3 regions of the Psychrobacillus sp. FSL H8-0510 genome follow, and region 2 is predicted to be linked to each of the others. Evidence: riboswitches for the same ligand, from Rfam matches in the RefSeq annotation. Region 2 holds a riboswitch; each other region holds the start of a gene.
What was found. Region 2 has a riboswitch for S-adenosylmethionine ahead of mtnW (2,3-diketo-5-methylthiopentyl-1-phosphate enolase). Riboswitches for the same ligand answer to the same signal wherever they lie in the genome.
Positions count from the first base shown of each region.

Region 1: another riboswitch for S-adenosylmethionine. It lies ahead of MHI40_RS13595 (methionine ABC transporter ATP-binding protein); the one in region 2 lies ahead of mtnW (2,3-diketo-5-methylthiopentyl-1-phosphate enolase).
Region 3: another riboswitch for S-adenosylmethionine. It lies ahead of MHI40_RS07915 (MetQ/NlpA family ABC transporter substrate-binding protein); the one in region 2 lies ahead of mtnW (2,3-diketo-5-methylthiopentyl-1-phosphate enolase).

Region 1 is NZ_JBBOYZ010000001.1:2,675,458-2,678,735, forward strand. It holds gene MHI40_RS13590 (methionine ABC transporter permease) at 1-482, opposite strand, end outside; gene MHI40_RS13595 (methionine ABC transporter ATP-binding protein) at 475-1,500, opposite strand; SAM riboswitch class I at 1,670-1,774, opposite strand; gene MHI40_RS13600 (thioredoxin family protein) at 1,809-2,129, opposite strand; gene MHI40_RS13605 (toprim domain-containing protein) at 2,141-2,491, opposite strand; gene gcvH (glycine cleavage system protein GcvH) at 2,566-2,946, opposite strand; gene MHI40_RS13615 (arsenate reductase family protein) at 3,020-3,278, opposite strand, start outside.
Region 2 is NZ_JBBOYZ010000001.1:3,738,404-3,741,681, forward strand. It holds gene mtnK (S-methyl-5-thioribose kinase) at 1-573, opposite strand, end outside; SAM riboswitch class I at 649-805, opposite strand; SAM riboswitch class I at 963-1,067, shown strand; gene mtnW (2,3-diketo-5-methylthiopentyl-1-phosphate enolase) at 1,172-2,386, shown strand; gene MHI40_RS19070 (2-hydroxy-3-keto-5-methylthiopentenyl-1-phosphate phosphatase) at 2,391-3,056, shown strand; gene MHI40_RS19075 (methylthioribulose 1-phosphate dehydratase) at 3,053-3,278, shown strand, end outside.
Region 3 is NZ_JBBOYZ010000001.1:1,623,569-1,626,846, reverse strand. It holds gene MHI40_RS07925 (hypothetical protein) at 1-157, opposite strand, end outside; gene MHI40_RS07920 (PPC domain-containing DNA-binding protein) at 341-841, opposite strand; SAM riboswitch class I at 995-1,110, shown strand; gene MHI40_RS07915 (MetQ/NlpA family ABC transporter substrate-binding protein) at 1,203-2,024, shown strand; gene MHI40_RS07910 (methionine ABC transporter ATP-binding protein) at 2,087-3,112, shown strand; gene MHI40_RS07905 (methionine ABC transporter permease) at 3,105-3,278, shown strand, end outside.

The DNA.
Region 1 (3,278 bases), 1.1 Mb from region 2:
GAAATCGCTGTAACCGTTATGCCTGATACTAAAGCAGGCATAGATTCTGGCATTAATACTTTCCATATAATAGTAGAAGTTTTAGCACCCATCGATTTTGCAGCTTCTAGCACACCTTTATCAATTTCTCGTAGAGCTATTAACACCATACGGGCGTAGAATGGAGCAGCTCCGATTACTAAAGCCGGGAAGGCCGCATTTGGACCACGCATTGTTCCGACCAAAAACTTCGTTAAAGGTATTAGCAAAATGATCAAAATAATAAATGGAATGGAGCGGAATATATTGACGAAAGCTCCTGTTAACCAGTTTGCTAATTTGTTCGCCCACGCTTGATGAGGGCTAGTTAAGAAAAGTAGAAGACCAAGAACTAGTCCAATAATAGCTGTTAAAATTGTTGATACTGCAGTCATATATAATGTTTCAACTGTGGCTTCCCACATTTTTGGCCAATCAACATTAGGAAACAAATTATTAATCATTGTTGATCACCTCTGTATTTACTTTTTGTTCGTGTATATATCGAATTGCATCATCTATTAGTAGTGCTTCTCCTTCTAACTGAAGGATGAGCGTACCAAATGCACCAGTTTGTGTATGCGAAATATTTCCTTGAACAATATTTACTTCCAAATCAAACTGTTTGATAAGTCTAGACAGTATTGGTTGTACTGTCTGCTCCCCAACAAATACGAGCTTAATCAGCTTGCCATTTGGATAAAGTTCTTTTAATTGCTGTATTGTTTGCAACGCCTTATTGGAATCACTGACCTGCGAAACAAAACGCTTCGTAATCGTTTGTTGCGGATTTTGAAATACATCTAGCACATTTCCTTCTTCTACTACATGACCTTTTTCCATAACTGCAACGCGACCACATATCTTCTGAATAACCTGCATCTCATGGGTTATTAATACAATTGTCAGACCTAGTTTTGCATTGATACTAACTAATAAATCTAAAATAGAATCTGTAGTTTCTGGGTCTAATGCAGAAGTTGCTTCATCACAAAGAAGTACTTCTGGACGGTTGGCTAATGCGCGAGCAATCCCAACCCGTTGCTTTTGTCCACCTGATAGTTGTGAAGGATAATAATGCCCTCGCCCTTCCAGACCAACCAAATCAATAAGTTCCTTTACTCTTTGAGAACGTTGAGCTGGTGGTATACCGGCGATCTCCAATGGGAAAGCAATATTCTCTTCAACCGTTCTTGACCATAACAAATTAAAATGTTGAAAAATCATACTTACCTTTTGTCTTACTTGGCGAAGCTTCACTTCATTTATCTTTGTGATGTCTTCATTATTTACGATGATTTCACCTGAAGTTGGTTTTTCTAATCCATTTAATAAGCGAATGAGTGTACTTTTGCCAGCACCACTATAACCAATAATGCCAAAGATCTCACCCTTTTTTATGTCAAGATTCACCTCTTCCACTGCAACAATCGTACCTTGTTTCGTACTAAATTTTTTGGAAATATTTTTTAAACTAATCATGGGAACCTTGCCCCCTTTCTTTAAACTATTCTATACCTATCTATTATTAACAGGTTGTTGAAATTTACTTTGTATTAAAACCTTATTCTTCCCATTTTCAACTAAAAAAACCCTCCTGCAAAAGAGCAGAAGGGTTTAAAGTTATCCAATTTAATAACATTTATCCATTCTCTCATTTCCCAAAGCATTTGCTTTGCGTGACTTGGCACCATTTCATTTACATGACGGTTGCCGGGCTTCAAAGGGCACTTCCCTCCACCTCTCTTAATAAGAGTAAAACTATTAATTTGTCGGTATATCGAATGTTATCATACGACAACTTGGTCGTCAATACTTTTTATCGCATCCAAGATAAATGGAACTGACTGAAAGGCATATATTTTTTTATATACCGTTCCACCTTTAGCGATTAGCAGACATGGCACACTTTCAATTTGATAATCCATAGCAAAATCTCCAAGATAGTTAATATTTGCTTGACCAATTAAAAAAGGCTTTATCTCTTTTATAACTTGCATCATTTTACTAGCAACTTGGCAGGTTCCACACATAGGTGTATAAATATAAAATATGGTAAGCTGCCCACTGTTCTTATGGCTGTTCCATTGTTCTAAGGTCCATTCATTCATATTACATCATCCTAAAGTAAATATTGTCTTTTCACTTTTATATTAACACTTTTTAATATAGAAGCCAAAACTTTGAATGGTGTGGTCGCTACTTCGCAGAACATCGGATTGGTATATAGATGAATCGCTTCAGGGTATTCTTTTCTCACGACAGAGCGAATTTGCTCACCAGACTTATCTGCATCCAGAAACGCATAAATAGGAATGCCTTCATAAGGACTTAAAATTTCTTCTAGCCTGACATTCGATATCGTTCCATTGGTGCAAATAATTTCTGTTGATTCATCCAGCAGTTTTAAAAGCTTTAATTTATCGGATCTACCCTCAACAAGAATTATCTTTTCACTAAAGACAATAGCCATTCAGCCTCTCTCCCAACTATGCCCTTTCCAATATTATATGAAAAAAACGCCGATATTAAGCGGCGTTTTCGAAATTATTCTGAAATTAATTCTTCGTATTTTTCTGGAGAAAGTAAACCATCCACTTCTGCTGCATCAGATGGTTCAATAACAATCATCCATGCATTTTCATAAGGGGATTCGTTAACATACTCAGGGCTATCTTCTAGTTCTGTATTTACCTCTACTACTTTACCGCTAATTGGTGCATACAGTTCAGAAACAGTTTTAACCGATTCAACACTTCCAAACGGATCTCCTGCTTTGATCTCATCTCCAACTTGTGGAAGTTCGACAAAAACGATATCTCCAAGTTCAGATTGTGCAAATTCAGTAATACCGATACGGACATTTCCGCCTTCAGTTTTTACCCATTCATGCTCTGCTGAGTATTTTAAATCTTTAGGTGCGTTCATATATATACCCCTCTCCATTAATAATACATTCATCTACTATATTCACATATTTTAATAGTAAAAACAAGTGACTTTAAGAAGTCTTCCATACATCCTCAAACTGTTGGTCCTTGAAGCCTAGCGTTAATTTATTCCCGTCAAAAACAATTGGTCGTTTAATAAGCATTCCATCCGAAGCAAGTAAGGTTAATTGTTCGTCTTCTGACATTGTTGGAAGCTTGTCTTTTAGTCCAAGCTCGCGATATTTCATACCGGAAGTGTTAAAGAATTTTTTTAGTTCTAGTTCACTTACCTCAAACATTTTTTGAAGAGTTTCTTTCGTTGGGGGACTT
Region 2 (3,278 bases):
TGTTTCATGATCAAAAAAAGGATCTGTAAAGATTAAGTCCTCTGTGATCTTACATAGCTCGGGGTTAGAAAATTCTACAACAAGTGACTTTTTTTCAAAGGGGTGGAGTGCAAAGTCAGAAGTATTGAAAAGTGTTAAGGCTAGATATTCGCCAATATCGGTTGATAATTTAGGATAGGACTTTCCTTTTATCAAGCCCTCACGAACTATTTCAAGATGAGACAGATCTTCCATGATTGTGATTGCTAAGCTTTCATCAGTTGCATAAACTTTTGGGACTAATCCAACTGCGTATTCTCCATGTTTTTGTAATGCACTAGCTTCGATCTTTGCCCTTTTCAAAGTAAGTGGCCAGCTCTCCCCGATGACCTTTGCATAGGGTAAGGCCTGTTTAATAATAATGCCTTTCTCACCGGATCCATCTGTTACACGGAATACATAATTTAGATTTCCATCACCAATCTCTTCGCAAACTAATGGAGCTTCGCTAGAAAATAATGATAACTCTATCGCCAGTGAAATTACCGTTTCTTTAGTTAATGATTCATATTCTTTCATTGCTACTACCGCCATTATGATCGTCCTCTCATTTACAAAATAAAAAACCTCTTTCCAAAAGAAAGAGGCTTAGAATAAGAGATTCTGAACCTCTTATCTCTCAGAAAGTAAACTTTCTGATGGAATTAGCACCGTGCCTTACGGAATTTTACATTCCGGCGCATAAAGCGCCCCGTCTCACAACGGTATTACGGTCGGTTGCTGGGCGTCATCGGGCCATTATCCCTCTGCCTGCTCTTGATAAGAGTGCGGTACAACTATGATGTTTGTTTAGAATCCTAGCATATTAGAAAAAGCTATGTCAATACAATTTTGAATAATGATAATTTTTCAATTTCTTGTTGACAGAATTTTTAATGCATGGAATAATCAATATAATTTATTAAATACAAACTGAATATTTTTTCTTATTTAGAGCAGGTGGAGGGACAAGCCCTATGATACCCGGCAACCGATTCAATTATGAACACGGTGCTAATTCTTGCAGTCAAATGGCTGAGAGATAAGAAGTTGTTAAGCTATTAACCTCTTCTTATTTGAAGAGGTTTTTTATATTATCTGTCTAGCTCTAGCGCCTAGGCACTTACGCTTTTCTAATATTAGGAGTGAAAAAATGAGTGGAATTACTGCGCACTATCAACTATACGGAAAGTCTGGTTCTTTTGAAAAAAAAGCGGATGATATTGCTCTTGGATTGACTATTGGTTCTTGGACCAATTTAGCCTTTTTAGAACAGGAACAGCTAAAAAAACATAAAGGAACTGTACGATCAGTTACTGAATTTGAAAATATTCTTCACCCTATTCATCCCGAAATAATTAAAGGAGAAATTAAAGTATTCTATCCTGCCGCAAATTTTTCAGCAGATATACCAGCAATTTTAACTACCGTTTTCGGCAAACTATCTCTGGATGGAGAAGTAAAATTATTGGATTTAGAATTTGACACAAATATATTATCCCATTTCCCTGGCCCTCGCTTCGGCATTCAAGGTATCCGAGAAAGATTGGGAGTTTATGAACGTCCACTCATCATGAGTATCTTCAAAGGTGTCATTGGAAGAGATATCGAGTACCTAGCGCAACAACTGAAGCAACAAGCACTTGGTGGAGTTGACCTTGTAAAAGATGACGAAATCCTATTTGACAATCCACTTACTTCTTTTGAAACACGTATCTCTACTGGTCGAGAGGTATTAAGACAAGTGTATGAAGAAACTGGTCATCGTACTCTATACGCAGTAAATTTGTCGGGACGTACATTCAAACTAAAGGACAAGGCCAAAAAAGCACGGGAACTTGGAGCAGATGCACTCTTATTTAATGTCCATGCATACGGTTTAGACGTTCTTCAGGAGTTAGCAGAGGACGAAGAGATTCAATTACCACTCATGGCTCATCCGGCTTATAGTGGAGCATTCACGTCCTCAGGATTTTATGGAGTTTCCACGGCACTTGTTCTTGGTAAGCTTACCCGCTATGCAGGAGCAGATTTTTCATTATTCCCTTCTCCTTATGGCAGTGTTGCACTTGAAAAATCTGTAGCTCTCTCTTTAGGGAAAGAACTAACAAAGCCTAGTGAAGTAAAACAAAGCTTTCCGGTGCCTTCTGCAGGCATTCACCCTGGTCTCGTACCACTGTTAATGAATGACTATGGAATCGACAGCATCATTAATGCCGGGGGTGGAGTACACGGTCATCCGGCCGGTGCAACCGGAGGAGGTTTGGCTTTTAGACAGGCAGTATCGGCTGTTTTGGAAGGTATTCCATTAGAAGAAGCAGCTAAAACCCAGAGTGAATTAAACACAGCACTTGAATTATGGAGGTGATAATATGAGTAATCTTGTAGTTTTTTGTGACTTCGATGGAACTATTACCAATCAGGATAACATTATGGCAATCATGAAAGAGTTTGCTCCACCAGAATGGACATCGATTAAAGATGATATTTTAGGACAACGAATTTCCATACAAGATGGTGTAGCAAAAATGTTCACACTCCTTCCTGTTGAGTCAAAAGATGACATTATCTCTTTTGTGCTTAAGCAGGCAGTCATCCGTGATGGGTTTAGTGAATTTGTCTCGTATGCAAAAAAACACAACATACCACTCTACATCGTAAGTGGCGGCATAGACTTTTTTGTCCACAAGCTACTAGAACCATTCGGGCCATTTACAGGAGTCTATTGTAATACATCCGAATTTTCCAAGGATACAATTCACATTAAGTTTCCGTATAGCTGTGATGATCAATGTACTAGCCAAGGCTGTGGTTGCTGTAAACCCTCTATTATTCGTACCCTTCTTGACCAAGATGCTGTGAGCGTTGTGATTGGGGATTCCATCACTGATCTTGAAGCAGCAAAATTAGGTAATGTCGTTATTGCGAGGGATTTCTTAATCGAAAAATGCGATGAATTGAATATTCCCTATGAACCTTTTGAGAACTTCCACGATGTGATAAAAATTATTGACGCAAAGTTAGGTGTGGAAATATGACTTTACAAGATAAATGGGAAGAACTTGCAGACATAAAAGATGAATTAGCCGTACGGGATTGGTTTATGGGGACGAGCGGTAATCTTGCTATTAAAGTACATGATAATCCTATGGAGTTCTTAGTGACAGCAAGCGGAAAAGATAAAAAAAAGAGAACAGCAGAGGATTTTTTACTTGTTGATGCAGATGGAAACCCAGTCGAAAATACACATTTAACTCCAT
Region 3 (3,278 bases), 2.1 Mb from region 2:
TACTTTCGTTCTCTGGAAGATGAGTATCCATAATCTTTCTTACTTCTTTATAATAGTCTCCTTTAATAAGGATATATTCAGATTTTGCCTCTAAACCTGCTAATAACTCAGTTCGATTATGTGCTTCATAAGCTTCTATACCATTCACTTTGTACATAAAAATCCCCCTTTCAAGTGTCATAATAATAATTTACGAATATAAACAAACTAAAGTTCCGCTTTTTTCTAATTTTATTTATTCGACTAAACCGCTGCGTTAGTTTAAGTGTAACACTTTTAACATAGCGATTTATTTTAACAAAAATGCCGCCCATTAAATGAGGGGCATTTTCTATTTGTGTTAAAGCTGATTAGGTTTATCTTTTTTCTTTTCTACCGGATAAAACTGATTTGCTCCTGTTTCTTCATCAAACTTTCGCTGAAAATCCATACCAATAGTTTCTGCCAACACTAAATCTACTGTAATAACAGGATTTTCACCTTTCATAAAATGACCACCAAAAATATTGCCATATTGGTCACATATTGTCCCATGGAAATGTGTTTCAAACTGTCCATCTCTTTGACAGACAACTCCCGTCCCCTGCAAAAACTCGATTGGCCCCTCTTTGACAACGAGGTTATTGTACCCTACACCTATGGGTGAATCTTCGTTTGGTATCAAATAAACAAATCCACTTCTTTGAAAACTTCCAAAACAACTAAGAATTGTAGCAGAATTAATTCCATTCACTTTACACAATTCCTCTATTCCTTCTAGCAAATCAGTTCCATATACTAAACGCGCTCCTACTACCTTTCCTAGCTGACCAACTGCAAAGTTTGCTCTTACTTTTGACAACGCTTACACACCCTTTTTGTATAATTATTTATTTTTATTAAACATATACTATTTAGAATGTTATACGCAACTACAAAAAAAGTAGGTTGACTTTAATAAGTTGATGTAGTAAATTATATTTTATGAACTGTTGAAAAACTTAATAGCTGATATCTCTTATCAAGAGTAGCTGAGGGACTGGCCCTATGAAGCTCGGCAACCATCCACCTAATAATCTATGTGGAAAGGTGCTAAATCCAGCAAAACAATTTTGTTTTGATAGATAAGAGAGGACTAACGTATGTATGCGCCTCTCTTTCTTTTGAAAGAGGGGCTTTTATATTTATACAACGTTCTGAATAATTATTTGGAGGAATGGAAAATGAAGAAATTTGGATTTTTATTGTCAACGGTACTTTTATCTGGAGCTCTTGTAGCTTGTGGAGATGATGCAACTTCAGAAGCTAAAGCGATTAATGAGGACAAAATAGTAGTAGGTGTAACTGCTGGGCCACATGAACAAATTGTAGAAGTGGCTGCTAAAGTGGCTGCTAAGGACGGATTAGAAGTTAAGCTTAAAGTTTTCTCTGACTATATTTTACCTAATACAGCCTTATCGGAAGAGGATTTAGATGCAAATAGCTATCAGCATGAGCCATTCCTAGATACGTTTAACGAAGACCATGGCACAGATTTAGTTCCTGTAGGAAAAACGATATTAAATCCAATGGGTGTCTATTCAGACAAATATGATTCTATAGATGACCTGCCAGATGGAGCAACTTTTGGTTTACCAAACGATCCTACAAATGGCGCTCGTGCATTATATATTTTAGAAGAAAATGGCTTTATCAAAATTAAAAAAGATAAAAGAGAATCAGCAAGTATTTATGACATTGAAGAAAACCCAAAAAACCTAGAATTTATTGAACTAGAAGCTGCTCAAATCCCGAAACAACTGAGTGAAGTAGATGCAGCTGCCATCAATACAAACTTTGCACTTGAAGCAGGTATTAGTCCAAAAGAGGATTCCATATTACTAGAATCTTCCAATTCTCCTTACGTGAACTATATTGTAGTCCGTGCAGAAAACAAAGATGATCCGACAATCCAAAAGTTTATCAAAGCATATCAATCGGAAGAAGTTAAAAAATTCATCGAAGAAGAATTTAAAGGTTCAGTTTTACCTAGCTGGGACGAATAATGGAGTCATAAACGTTACCGACTTCGGTAGCGTTTTCTTTAAAAAGAAAGGAAGATCGTGAAATGATTGTATTAGAAAATGTCTCGAAAGAGTTTAATAGTAAAAGTGGAACTGTAAAGGCAGTAAAACAAGTCAATATACGGGTAAATCAAGGAGAAATCCACGGTGTTATAGGATATAGTGGTGCTGGAAAAAGCACACTAATACGTTGTGTAAATTTACTGGAAAAACCTACAGAAGGTAAAGTTTTCATAAACGGCGTCGAACTTACTTCCTTACCCCTCCCTAAATTGCGTAAAACTCGCAATAAAGTTGGCATGATTTTTCAAGGATTTAACCTACTTAAAACAGCAACGGTTTATGATAATATCGCCATTCCACTAAAGCTACTCGGCTATAACAAAGACGAGGTAAAAAAACGGGTGGAGCAATATTTAGACATAGTTGGTTTAACTGACAAGCATACAAATTATCCTAACCAGTTATCAGGCGGACAAAAGCAACGTGTTGCTATCGCTCGCGCACTTGCTCAGGAACCTGAAGTATTGCTTAGCGATGAAGCAACCAGTGCTCTGGATCCAGAAACAACTGATTCCATCTTAGATTTGCTACTAAAGATCAATCGTGAATTAGGAATTACTATACTCTTAATCACGCATGAAATGAATGTCATTCAAAAAATTTGCGATCATGTATATGTCATGGAAAATGGAGTTATCGTGGAACAGGATACAGCTATTAATCTATTTACGAAGCCTACCCACCCTACTACCAAAAAGTTTTTAAATACAATTAGCCAACGGAATTTATCCAATTCATTGATTGCTCAGTTGAATGTTACAGGCGCAGTCACTCGTTTAACATTTGTAGGGGAAAGTACTGGAAAACCGTTATTGGCAGAAGTTAGTCAAAAATTTAATGTTCAGCCAAACATTTTAACTGCTAATATTATCGAATTGAAGAATGGCATCGTCGGAAATATAGTCGTTCACTTAATTGGCGACAAAGAACAAGTGAAAAACGCTATTCACTATCTAGAAGCACAGGGTGTAGCAACGGAAGAATTGGAGGGACATTCTCATGAGTAGAACAGATCAATTTGTAGAGCAATGGCTACCGATTATTGGTGAATCTGTTGTAGAAACATTTCAAATGGTTGGTATTTCCCTTTTCTTCTCTGTACTAATCGGGATTCCATTAGGTATTTTAATCGTTTTAACTAGACCTGGTCAGGCATTGGTAAATAAGTTTATT